DNA from 2 places in the Lysinibacillus sp. BSL11 genome. Region 2 is predicted to be linked to the other one. Evidence: riboswitches for the same ligand, from Rfam matches in the RefSeq annotation. Region 2 holds a riboswitch; the other holds the start of a gene.
The links. A riboswitch is a leader RNA that binds a small molecule or an ion and turns the genes downstream of it on or off. The one in region 2 is predicted to bind cyclic di-AMP.

Region 1 (6,146 bases), on a different contig from region 2:
GAAAGGCAAATGCCAATACAACAATTAAAACCATGCCAGAAATACCTGCTTCAAAGGCTCTAAATCCTCTTCTTTGCAGCTCTAAAATAGCAAATGAACCCACTGCTGTAATTAATGCGGCGGGAAGCATTGGGATATTGAAAAGTAAATAAAGCCCTAATGCTGCTCCGATAAATTCCGCGAGGTCAGTGGCAATGATGACCAATTCTGCCTGTATCCACAAAAAGATAGAAGTTTTTTTAGAAAAATGCTCGCGTGCGACTTCAGGTAAATTTTTTCCTGTCGCAATCCCAAGCTTGGCAGACAGAGACTGAATTAACACAGCCATTAAATTAGAAAAGGCTATAACCCAAAGTAGCAGGTAGCCGTATTGAGAGCCTGCTGTAATATTTGTAGCAAAATTACCAGGATCGATATAGGCGACTGCTGCAATGAAAGCAGGTCCTAAAAATGGTAAAAATCTTCGCCAACCTCTTATATCTCCATCTAAAACCGCCTCTGCTGACGATTTTGTGACTCGTTTGTAAACCATATTGTTCCCTCGTTTCAAAAAGTATCATCAATGAAATAAAGTTTCCTATAGGAAAATAAGATATTAGTATTCTAACGCTAGGAATAAAAAAAGTGAAGTGGTTTGCTTTATCCTTCTATAAGTATGTGCAATTCTCATCATTTTCTAATTAGACTTTCACCACTTATATCGTATACGATGAAAAGAAAAGGCGAAGGACGGATTCGACATGACACATCGAATTTTAATTATAGAAGATGAAGAAAATATTGCGAGAGTGCTACAACTGGAGCTTCAATTTGAAGGATATGAGGCAGCAATGGCCCATACAGGAACAGAAGGCTTACTACAATACCGTGAGCAGCAATGGGATTTAATTTTACTTGATATCATGCTACCTGAGATGAGCGGTATTGATGTGCTAAAGCGTATTCGTGCAACAGAATCTCAAACACCTGTTATCATGCTAACTGCCAAAAGCGAGGTAGAGGATAAGGTAAAGGGCTTGGATTTAGGAGCCAATGATTATGTGACAAAGCCTTTTGAAATTGAGGAGCTACTGGCACGAATTCGCAATGCATTACGGTTTTCGCAGAAGGTAAGTCCAAAGCAAGTTGCACTTTCATTTGGCCATTTATCGATAAACGAGCAAACAAGGGAAGTTGTATATTTTGATAAGGAAATTCAGCTGACACCTCGTGAGTATGATTTGTTGTTCTATTTACTAAAGCATCCTAAACAAGTACTGACAAGGGAGCAAATATTAGAGGCTGTGTGGGGCTATGATTATTATGGGGATACAAATGTTGTGGATGTTTATATACGTTATGTACGACAAAAGCTTGAGGCTGCTAATCCAACACCTCTTATCCAGACAATTCGAGGTGTTGGATATGTGCTAAAGGAACATAGTTATGAGACTTAAAACAAAAATCCATCTACTAACAACATTGCTTATGCTAGTTATAGTAGTGGCAACAAATAGTGGAATTTATTTGTTGTATGAGAAATTTGCCTATGATACGGAATATAATCAGCTTCAGTCACGGGCAAATGAGTTAAGCTCTACACTGAGTCAGTTAAATGCACAAACCAACCTACAGCAAGTATTAAGAGCCTATATGCCAACAGATGGTGCCGTTTATATTTATGATGGTGAACTTTTGAAAACGAAGGTTCAGGCTACACTTGAAATGCAAGAGGTCCCTTCTATTACCTACACAATGCCTGCCATTTGGATCGACGGAACGGTGGTGGACATAACATTGCAGCAATCTATGGAAGAAGTAGAACGGACATTAGATTTGTTAAAGGTCATCTTAGTTGTTGTATCTGTTGTGGCATCGATTCCTATTTTCCTAGCGAGCTTGGTACTTGGGCGACTTATTTTATTACCGTTAGAACGTTTAAATGAGACCATGCGCAAAAGTGCATCTACTGGGAAATATGAAAAAATAGATACCACAGAAAAAGGTGGGGACGAATTAACAAACATTAACCGCACTTTTAATATGATGATGGAGAAGCTTGAACAACATTATCAGAAGCAACAAGAATTTGTATCAAATGCCTCCCATGAATTAAAAACTCCTATAACTGTCATTGAAAGCTATGCAAAACTACTCCTAAGGAGGGGGTTTGATAATCGGGAGGTTGCTCAGGAATCCTTGCAAGCTATTGCCAATGAATCATCTCGTATGCATGAAATGGTATTGCAATTGCTAGAACTAGCTAAAAACAAAGAGCAATTGGACGTTCATTTCGAACAACTAGAGCTTGCCCCGTTCTTAAATAAAGTAGCTTTACAAATGGAACAGGCTTATCATCGAACATTTAGAATTGATGAGCAGATTCCAAAGTTTATTTATAGTGATGAAAAAATATTGAAGCAACTACTTTTTATTTTGCTGGATAATGCTAGGAAATATAGTGAGGATGAAGTACGTATTCAAGCCACTGAAACAACCAATCATGTACGTATTACCATCCAAGATTTTGGTATTGGTATTCCAATCGAGCATATTCCTCATTTGTTTGAGCGTTTTTATCGTGTAACAGAGGATCGTAATCGTAAAACAGGTGGTTCAGGGCTAGGGCTAGCAATAGCACATGAACTGTCACAACAATTAAGTATAACGATCGATGTAAAAAGTAAGCTAGGGGAAGGCTCAAGCTTTACTTTATGTATACCAAAGGAGGGACAGCAATGAAAAAGTGGATGTTAGTAATTGTTGTTATTATCCTTCTTTGTAGTGGAGTAATTTGGTTTGTTCAAAATCGTTATTTTTACGTTCAACCTATTAGTGAAGCGGAGGCTATTCGCCATATTGAGACTATCTACAATGGTGATGTTACACAAGTTGAAAAACAAGGAAATACCTTTGAAATGCTTTTTACGCGTGAGGATGTCAAGTATGCAGCTATACTTGACGTTACGACACAACAGGTAACTGCTCTAATCATGAAAGAAGGACAAAGTAAATTACTATTAACAGAAAAGCAGATCAGACAAATGGTTAAAAAGGAATATGGAGATGTAGAAAGCGTTATGCTTACAGACTCCGTTTATACTGTACGTGTTGAAAATGAGAAAATTCAAAAGGATTTAACCCTTGATGGTTATACAGGCGAACTACTGGCAGAGAAAAAGGTTGAGCCACAAGAACAACCTATCGAAGAGCCTATTATTACTGAGCAACAGGCTATTCAAATAGCTCTTAAGCAATTAAAGGGTGAAGTGGATTCAGTTGATTTTGAAGAAACCTCAGAGGGTGGTTACTATTTAGTTGAGATTGAAACGCAGGAGGACGAAGCTACATTTCAAATTCATGCTGTTTCAGGAAAAGTACTGTCTGTAACATGGGATGACGATCATTAAATCATTCTCATGAAATTCTAATGTTCTTCTTATAGTTCTATCATCTTCACTTGGTAAGCTAAGTTTAGATAAAACAAAGGAGAGATGAACATGAAAAAAATGATAATGATTCCAGCACTAGTAATTACTCTTGGAGTGGGTGCAGCGATTGGCTCGACGACTTTATTATCAGGAAATGCCCAAGAAAAAAAGGTCTTATCCATGCAGGAAATTGAGAAGAAAGCGCTAGCGGTAGTGGATGGTACAGTTGCAAATATCGAATTTGACCAAAATCAGTTTAGCTCTATTTATGAAGTAGAGGTGTATACAGATACAGAAGAATATGATTTAAAATTTGATGCTTATAGTGGGAAATTACTCAAGCAGAAAAAGGAACGTTTAGATGACGATGATTGGGATGATCATATTCCTGCTACGACTGCTACAACAAAAATAATTACAAAAGAGCAGGCTATCAAGACAGCCCAAACAAAAGCAAAGGGTAAAGTGACAAAAATTAAGCTTGATGATGGTGTATATGAAATTGAATTAAAAGACGGTCAATATGAATACGAAGTAGATGTGGATGCAGTCTCTGGAAACATTATAGATTTTGAACAAGGCTTTGATGACTAATTTAATGAGCTGTCTTAAAGGGAGAACATACCTTTAAGGCAGTTTTATTGTTTTAATTGTGGGTATTTACTAGGTATTCAGGAAATTTACTTTAAGAAGTGGTTATTTATATGTTCAAAAAAGAAAAAATTTTCTTCTTTACTTTTTCAATTAGCAGGCGTACTATGACATCATTATAAAAGTTTCAAATTTCTAAATCGCTGAAGCAACTAAACGCGGGGGAACCAATTTTGATGGATGGCATAGCCATTCTTGGGGTGAATCTCTTCCTTTTGGAGGAGTAGGGCTACTCAGGCCCGAATCCGACAGCTAACCTCGTAAGCGTTAAGAGCAGAAAAGTGGAGCTTGGCAGACGGATGAGCGTCTACAAGTCTTATTTAGTGATGACTTGTAGGCGTTTTTTGATGTAATTTAGAAAGGCGAAACACATTCTATGAAACTAGAAGGTGTTTATCAATGAAATCCTCATTCAAACGTTATGTAATCGGCAAACCATTAAGATCCGATGCGTTAGGGGAACAAAAGCTAAGTAAAACAAAGGCACTGGCCATATTATCATCAGATGCATTGTCATCAGTAGCCTATGGACCAGAACAAATTTTAATTGTCCTGATGACGGTAGGTACAATGGCGTTTTGGTATTCTTTACCTATTGCCGCTGGAGTGGTTATTCTACTCGTGGCACTGATTTTATCCTATCGTCAAGTTATCTTCGCCTATCCACATGGGGGAGGCGCCTATGTCGTATCACGAGAAAATTTAGGCGTGAATGCAGGTCTTGTTGCAGGGGGTTCTTTGCTTGTTGATTATATTTTAACAGTAGCAGTAAGTGTGTCGGCCGGGACAGATGCTATTACATCTGCATTTCCAAGTCTTCATGCTTATAATGTACCCATTGCTATTATATTTGTGATTTTCTTAACGATTTTAAACTTGCGAGGTGTAACAGAGTCAGCCTCTATCTTGGCTTACCCAGTTTATCTATTTGTAGGCGTTATGCTGTTGCTAATCGGGATTGGGCTCTATAATGTGGCAACTGGACAGGTGCCTGCAGAGTTACATCCAAAGATTGGGACACCAGTGGCAGGGATTAGCCTATTTATTTTATTAAAGGCATTTGCATCAGGAAGCTCAGCGTTAACAGGAGTAGAGGCTATTTCTAACGCCATACCTAATTTTAGAAATCCTGCTCCAAATAATGCTGCTAAAACGCTTTTAGCAATGGGCGCCATTTTAGCCGTTTTATTCATCGGGATTGTTAGTCTAGCTTATTTTTATGGCGTTGCACCAACAGCAGAAGCAACAGTCGTTTCCCAGCTAGCAGAAGCTAGTGTTGGTCGGAATTTTCTTTATTATATTGTTCAGGGGACAACTGCAATGATTTTAGTACTTGCCGCAAACACAGGGTATTCAGCATTTCCCTTGCTTGCTGTGAATTTATCGAAGGATGGTTTTATCCCAAGAATCTTCCAAATCCGAGGGGACCGTCTTGGCTATTCAAATGGTATTTTAATGCTAGGTATTGCTGCCATTGTTTTAATTATACTTTTTGACGGGGCCACAGAGCATTTAATTCCGCTCTATGCAGTAGGCGTATTTATTCCCTTTACATTAGCGCAAACGGGGATGATGAGAAAATGGTGGCGCGAAAAATCTAAAGGCTGGGTAGCAAGATTTACGATCAACACAATTGGGGCCGCTATCTCTTTCATCGTGGCAATGATGTTTTTTGTGACAAAAATGCCTCAAGTTTGGCCGGTGTTTATCTTTTTACCAATTATTATTTTTGTATTCCATCGCATTAAGCAACATTATCAAGCTGTTGGAGAACAGTTAAGGTTAAATCATGAGGAACTGGCTACTATTGAGGGGAATGTTTTCATTGTGCCAGTAGCTGGCATAACAAAGGTGGTTGAAAACTCCCTACATTATGCCAAATCACTTAAGGTTGATAAAGTGATAGCCTTTTATGTAGCTTTTGACCAAGCAGATGCAAAAGCTTTTGAAGAGAAGTGGAATGCCTGGCAACCTGATGTACGATTAGTTACCTACTATTCACCATATCGCAGCATTACACAGCCATTAATTAAATTTATTGATAAAGTAGAACATCAATGTACGAAGACAGGTCATAAAGTAACG
Region 2 (6,146 bases):
AATTGAAATAATTTTTTCATAAAAAATGCCTCCTTCTTCGGCAATATATGCATCGAAAAAGGAGGACATGCTAGTTATTTTCTTTTTGATTTTGGTGGCCCTAATATTTCAGCCATCACGATTGCTTGCATAAGATCATTTTTAGATTGAGGTAGTTGTAAAGTCGAATGTGAGCCAACTGACTGCACTTCCTTTTTTTCAGCAGCTAATCGTCCTCGACTTTCTCGATTAGAAGAACGGCTAGGGATATCTGCTGGAATGACAGTTGGGGCAACATAGCTTGGTATTTCTCTTTTCACTTGTTCTTCAACAAGTTTTTTAGGCTCCTCGACTTTCTCATTTTCTGGAATCCAATCTCCTATAAATTCTCGTGCAAAATCTTCAAAACTCTGTGCTTTCCCAGTACGATGTGGCGCTTTCTCCGTAACTGGAGGCTCCACAACAGTATCTTTATTAAAAGGAGGCATCTGCTTCTGAGGCTTTTTATTTTTTGATTTTCCGAAAATAGAGCTGACTATGGCAATTATGGCAAAGAGTATTAATTGTTCCATATTATTAGTTCTGCTCCTTTCCGTTATTAAGCATTAGGTTCATTTGTTTCAGGTTTATCTGTGCTCACTTTTGAAATCGAATCGCGCATCGCTGTATCCGCTTGGATATTACGATAGTTCATATAATCCATAATACCAAGATTACCGGAACGTAAGGCTTCAGCCATGGCTTGAGGTACTTCTGCCTCTGCTTCTACTACTTTCGCCTTCATCTCTTGAACACGTGCAATCATTTCTTGCTCATTTGCAACAGCCATAGCACGACGTTCCTCGGCTTTTGCTTGCGCAATGTTTTTATCTGCTTGTGCTTGTTCAATCTGTAATTCAGCACCGATATTTTTACCGATATCTACATCGGCAATATCAATGGACAAGATTTCAAAGGCTGTTCCTGAATCTAAACCTTTAGATAATACTGTTTGCGAAATCATATCTGGATTTTCTAAAACTTCTGTATGATGTGTCGCTGAACCGATAGTTGAAACGATCCCCTCACCAACACGAGCAATAACTGTTTCTTCACCAGCACCACCGACTAAACGTTCGATATTGGCACGCACGGTAATACGAGCCTTTGCTTTTACTTCAATCCCGTTCATTGCTACACCTGAAATGAAAGGTGTTTCAATAACTTTTGGATTAACGGACATTTGAACAGCTTCTAATACATCACGCCCAGCTAAATCAATTGCTGCACAACGTTCAAATGACAGTTCAATATTGGCACGATGAGCCGCAATTAAGGCATTCACTACACGGTCAACATTACCACCTGCTAAATAGTGACTCTCTAACTGATTAATCGTTACAGGTAAACCAGCTTTATGTGCTTTAATCAACGGATTAACAATTCGAGACGGGATTACACGACGTAAGCGCATCCCAATTAATGTGAAAATACTCACACGTACACCTGCTGCTAATGCAGAAATCCACAATGCTACGGGTACAAAGGTAAAGAATACCGCAAGCACAATGAATAAAATAACTAGTCCAGCAATAGGACCAATCAAAGCTAAATCAAAACCCATTTTCTATTCCTCCATCTCTTTATCTGTTTGTCTCACAACAATGCGTGAGCCTTCAACTTTAATAATTTCTACATGTTGATTGACATCGATATAGCCACCTTCTGAGACAATATCAATGCGTTCACTACCAAGTACCATTGTTCCAGATGGACGAAGTGGCGTAAGCGTTTTCCCAATTTTCCCTAACAGTTCTGTGCGATTCACATTGGATACATACCCTTCTTCTGTCGTGGTTGCATCCATTAACACAAGCCTGTTTAAGACATGCAGTTTTTTTCCGAAAAATTTCATCAGAATCACCATTCCTATCATCGCTATCACAAGCGCAATGAGAATTGCTACTATCATTTGCATCATATTTGCACCTGCCAGTATCAGACTTAGTACTATTAAGACACCACCTAAAATACCAACAATTCCACCAGGGACAAAAAACTCTGCAATTAAAAGGGCTAACCCAACAATAAATAACAATAATGTTTCATATCCCGCAAAGCCGGCCACCATATGTCCAAAGAAAAATAAACCAAGTGCTGATAAGCCCATTATACCTGGAACACCAAATCCTGGCGAATAAAGCTCCATCACAAGTCCTAAACTAGCGATAGACAATAGAATAGGTACAATGATGGGATTTGTAATAAAACGAGCTAATTTTTCAGAAAAGGTCGGTTCAATGGGAACAACATCACTACCATTTAAGTTGGTTACGTCTAAAAGCTCCTGAAAATCCTTAACCGTCCCTTCAGAATATTTAACCTTTAATGCTTCTGAGGCAGATAGGGTTAACAAATTCTTTCCGCCAGCACGGTATTCTGGTAGTTCATAGTTGGTATCTGCCATTGCTAATGCATACTTAGGGTTGCGCCCTGACGTTTCTGCTGCTGCTTTCATTTGAGCAAGCCAAGCGCTATTAGCCTTTAGGTCGGCCGCATTACCTGCTGAATCGATAACTGCCGCTGCACCGATTGTTCCATTTGGAACCATGTAGATCTCATCCGCATGTAAGGCTAAAAAAGCTCCTGCTGAGTGCGCATCCTTATTAATATAAGCAATCGTCCTTATTTGCGTTGCATCCATAAGCATGGCGATATCATTTGCCGCATTCACAAAACCGCCAGGCGTATGTATTTCTAAGATAATCGCCTCTGCATTGTTTTCTTCAGCCTCTTTAAAAGCTCGTTCTAAAAATGCATGAAGTCCTCGTTCTACTTCATTATGAATCAGAACATGATAAACCTTATTACTGGCAAAAGCCGAAGTTAATGGAAACGCTAACAAAAAAGTCATCCATATCACTAGTAAATAGCTGAGGATTTTCCGTTTTCGCATCTTTTCCCCTCCCTTCTAACATGCCTCTCCTCTGTATATACGGTCAATCATGCGAAAAGTTTCACAAATCTTAAAAATTTATTCACTTATTTATCACTCGATCTAATGCAATTAACAACAGTATGTGCAAAAAAGCCGAATGAATCAAAGTGATTTCATTCGGCTTTTTCATATGTACGTAAAGTTGAGCAATGTAAAATACCTGAAATTAATCAAAAATGTGATTAATTTCAGGTATAACTTTGTCTGCTCAGTGAATCATACAATTGCGTGTTATGAACGTAGGGATTTTTAATGGGAAATTAAATTACCACTTACGTTTACGTGCAGCTTCTGATTTCTTTTTACGTTTTACGCTAGGTTTTTCGTAGAACTCGCGCTTTCTAACTTCTTGAATTGTACCACTTTTTGATACAGTACGTTTGAAGCGGCGAAGAGCATCTTCAAGCGATTCGTTTTTGCGAACGACAGTTTTTGACATCTCTCTTTCCCTCCCTCCGAACACACGTCAATACACAATTAGGCAAATTACCTTCTGTTGTGTACTAAAAAATTATATCGTATTGTCTAATAATGGTCAATAGAAAGTATGCGAAATTATCAAGTGAATTTTTGGTTTTATTTTTGCTCGAATTATTCATACAGAAATCGCCCACAATAAAAATAATTACATTTTCCTAACAATTAAGGGGTTTACAAAAAATAGAATAAGGGCGTAGAATAATCACATTCAATTTTATCGGCCAAATCTCAACTATTTGAGAACGGAGGAACCAATCTTTTGGGGTTAATTCTGCTTTAGCAGAAGGGATGAGAAAGCTCTTTCGCCATCCTACCCGTCAGCTAACTTCGTCGGCTAAAGCGAAGGAGGTCGTTATTGACCACCATTATTAGCATGCTTTCTGTCATTTTCATGCTCTTATCGTAGGTCTTTTTATTATGCCATTTAACAAACAGTTGTTTACTATTCAGAATTGAGGAAAATAAAATGAACAATTTTAAAAAAGCATTAAACCCTCCAAAAGTTCTCGTATTGGGCTTTGCTCTCATTATTGCCATAGGGACGTTTCTTTTAACAATGCCATTTTCTACTGAGGATGGGAAGGGTTTGCCCTTTTTAGATGCTTTATTCACTGCTACATCAGCTACTTGTGTCACTGGATTAATTGTAGTTGATACAGGTGATACCTTCTCTACTTTTGGAGAAGTGGTTCTTTTATTCTTAATCCAAATTGGCGGTTTAGGATTTATGACATTTGCCACATTATTATTTTTACTACTTGGGAAGAAAATTTCATTAAAAGAAAGACTGCTGCTTAAAGAAGCATTTAATAATATCTCCATAGCTGGTCTTGTTCGATTAGTAAAAAGAATATTGCTTTTTACAGCATGTATTGAAATAATCGGTGGTCTTATTCTATCGATTCGTTTTTCTTTTGATATGCCTATTGGAAAGGCCCTTTATTTTGGATTTTTTCATGCCATATCCAACTTCAACAACGCTGGCTTCGATTTAATGGGTGGCTTTAACGGAATGACTGCCTATGTTGATGACCCCTTTGTTGTTTTCACCATCTGTGCTCTTATTACAATCGGTGGATTAGGCTTTATTGTTATGAATGAATTGTATGAATATCGTGCGACTAAAAGGCTTTCTGTCCATTCAAAAATAGTCTTAGTAACCACACTTTTGCTAACTGCTAGTGGAACCATTTTGATATTTTTGTTTGAGTATGGCAACCAAAAAACACTTGGATCATTATCCGAATGGGGTAAAGTGTTAGGTTCCCTTTACCAAGCGGTTACACCACGAACTGCTGGCTCCAATACACTGGCTATTGGAGACTTAACGCATTCTACATTATTTTTAATGATCATTTTCATGTTTATTGGGGCAGGCTCTGGGTCGACTGCTGGAGGTATTAAAATCACAACCTTTGCTGTTTTAGTGGCTACTATGTGGTCACAAATTCGAGGGAAAGAAGATGTCGTTCTCTTTAGACGCAGGATTTTAAATGAAACAATTTTAAAAGCTATGACTGTGGTCATGTGTGGTATGTTCATTGTTGTATTTGTTACCATCATCCTCAGCATAATAGAACAAAAACATAGCTTCATGATGTATTTATTTGAGGCAACATCAGCTTTTGGAACGGTCGGACTTTCAATGGGATTAACACCTGAACTTACACCAGGTGGCCGGGTTTTAATTATTTTAACTATGTTTGCGGGTAGATTAGGTCCCTTAACTATTGCCTTTGCCATTACAAAACGTCGAAAATCAGAAGCTTTCCGCCACCCAAAGGGGAATATAATGATAGGTTAGATTAGAAGAAGGAGTTGTTAATTAAATGGCTATTAAACAATACGCGGTAATCGGCTTGGGTAGATTTGGCACAAGTGTCGCCCGCAGATTACATGAAGCTGGACAGGATGTTTTAGGCATCGATATTAGTGAGGAAAGAGTTGAAGATGCAGAACCTTATGTAACCCATGCGGTAGTAGCAGATACAACTGAAGAGAAAGCTTTAACATCCATTGGCATTGGAAATTTCGATTGTGTTATCGTGGCGATCGGTAACGATATGCAATCCAGTATATTAACTGTATCGTTATTAAAAGAATTAGGGATCAAAAAAGTGATTGCAAAGGCACTTGGAAAAAGGCATGGACAAGTGTTGGATAAGGTAGGTGCTGATTGGATTATCTATCCTGAAAGAGATATGGGCGAAAGAGTAGCAAATCAGTTACTATCACCTAATATGTTAAATTATATAGAATTATCAAAAGAGTACAGTTTAGAAGAAATCATGATCCCTTCTAAAATGGCAGGATATAATCTTCGGGATCTAGATATTCGAGCTAAATATAACGTCAGTGTGATTGCGATTGTGCGCGAAGGGGAAATAATAATTTCCCCTTCTCCTGAGCAAATTATTGAAAAGGAAGATTTATTAGTAATGATTGGTCATCGAAAAGATCTTACTTTATTCTCGAATATTCAATAACCACAAAAAGGCTGTGTCAAGTTCACCTTGATACAGCCAGCCATAGTTGTCTTAGAAAACTTTCTTTTGATCTCTATCATCTTTTAAAATTTCAACAGCCTCTCTAAAGCGCTGGGAATGAACAATTTCCCGTTCACGTAAAAACTTCAAGCTATCATTTAAATCCGTGTCATCTGATAAGTCAATAATCCATTGATATGTGGCACGTGCCTTTTCTTCAGCTG

Region 1: it holds a riboswitch for cyclic di-AMP, as region 2 does, so the genes downstream of both, RCJ95_RS21935 (APC family permease) here and RCJ95_RS01360 (TrkH family potassium uptake protein) in region 2, are expected to answer to the same signal.

Annotation. Positions count from the first base shown of each region.
Region 1 covers NZ_JAVGCX010000024.1:11,607-17,752, forward strand. The annotation lists gene RCJ95_RS21910 (Nramp family divalent metal transporter) at 1-532, opposite strand, end outside; gene RCJ95_RS21915 (response regulator transcription factor) at 741-1,436, shown strand; gene RCJ95_RS21920 (HAMP domain-containing sensor histidine kinase) at 1,426-2,721, shown strand; gene RCJ95_RS21925 (PepSY domain-containing protein) at 2,718-3,389, shown strand; gene RCJ95_RS21930 (PepSY domain-containing protein) at 3,480-4,004, shown strand; cyclic di-AMP (ydaO/yuaA leader) riboswitch at 4,193-4,342, shown strand; gene RCJ95_RS21935 (APC family permease) at 4,461-6,146, shown strand, end outside.
Region 2 covers NZ_JAVGCX010000001.1:270,064-276,209, forward strand. The annotation lists gene RCJ95_RS01335 (hypothetical protein) at 1-20, opposite strand, end outside; gene RCJ95_RS01340 (hypothetical protein) at 75-551, opposite strand; gene floA (flotillin-like protein FloA) at 578-1,582, opposite strand; gene RCJ95_RS01350 (NfeD family protein) at 1,586-2,914, opposite strand; gene rpsU (30S ribosomal protein S21) at 3,222-3,395, opposite strand; cyclic di-AMP (ydaO/yuaA leader) riboswitch at 3,646-3,787, shown strand; gene RCJ95_RS01360 (TrkH family potassium uptake protein) at 3,903-5,240, shown strand; gene RCJ95_RS01365 (potassium channel family protein) at 5,266-5,922, shown strand; gene RCJ95_RS01370 (manganese catalase family protein) at 5,974-6,146, opposite strand, start outside.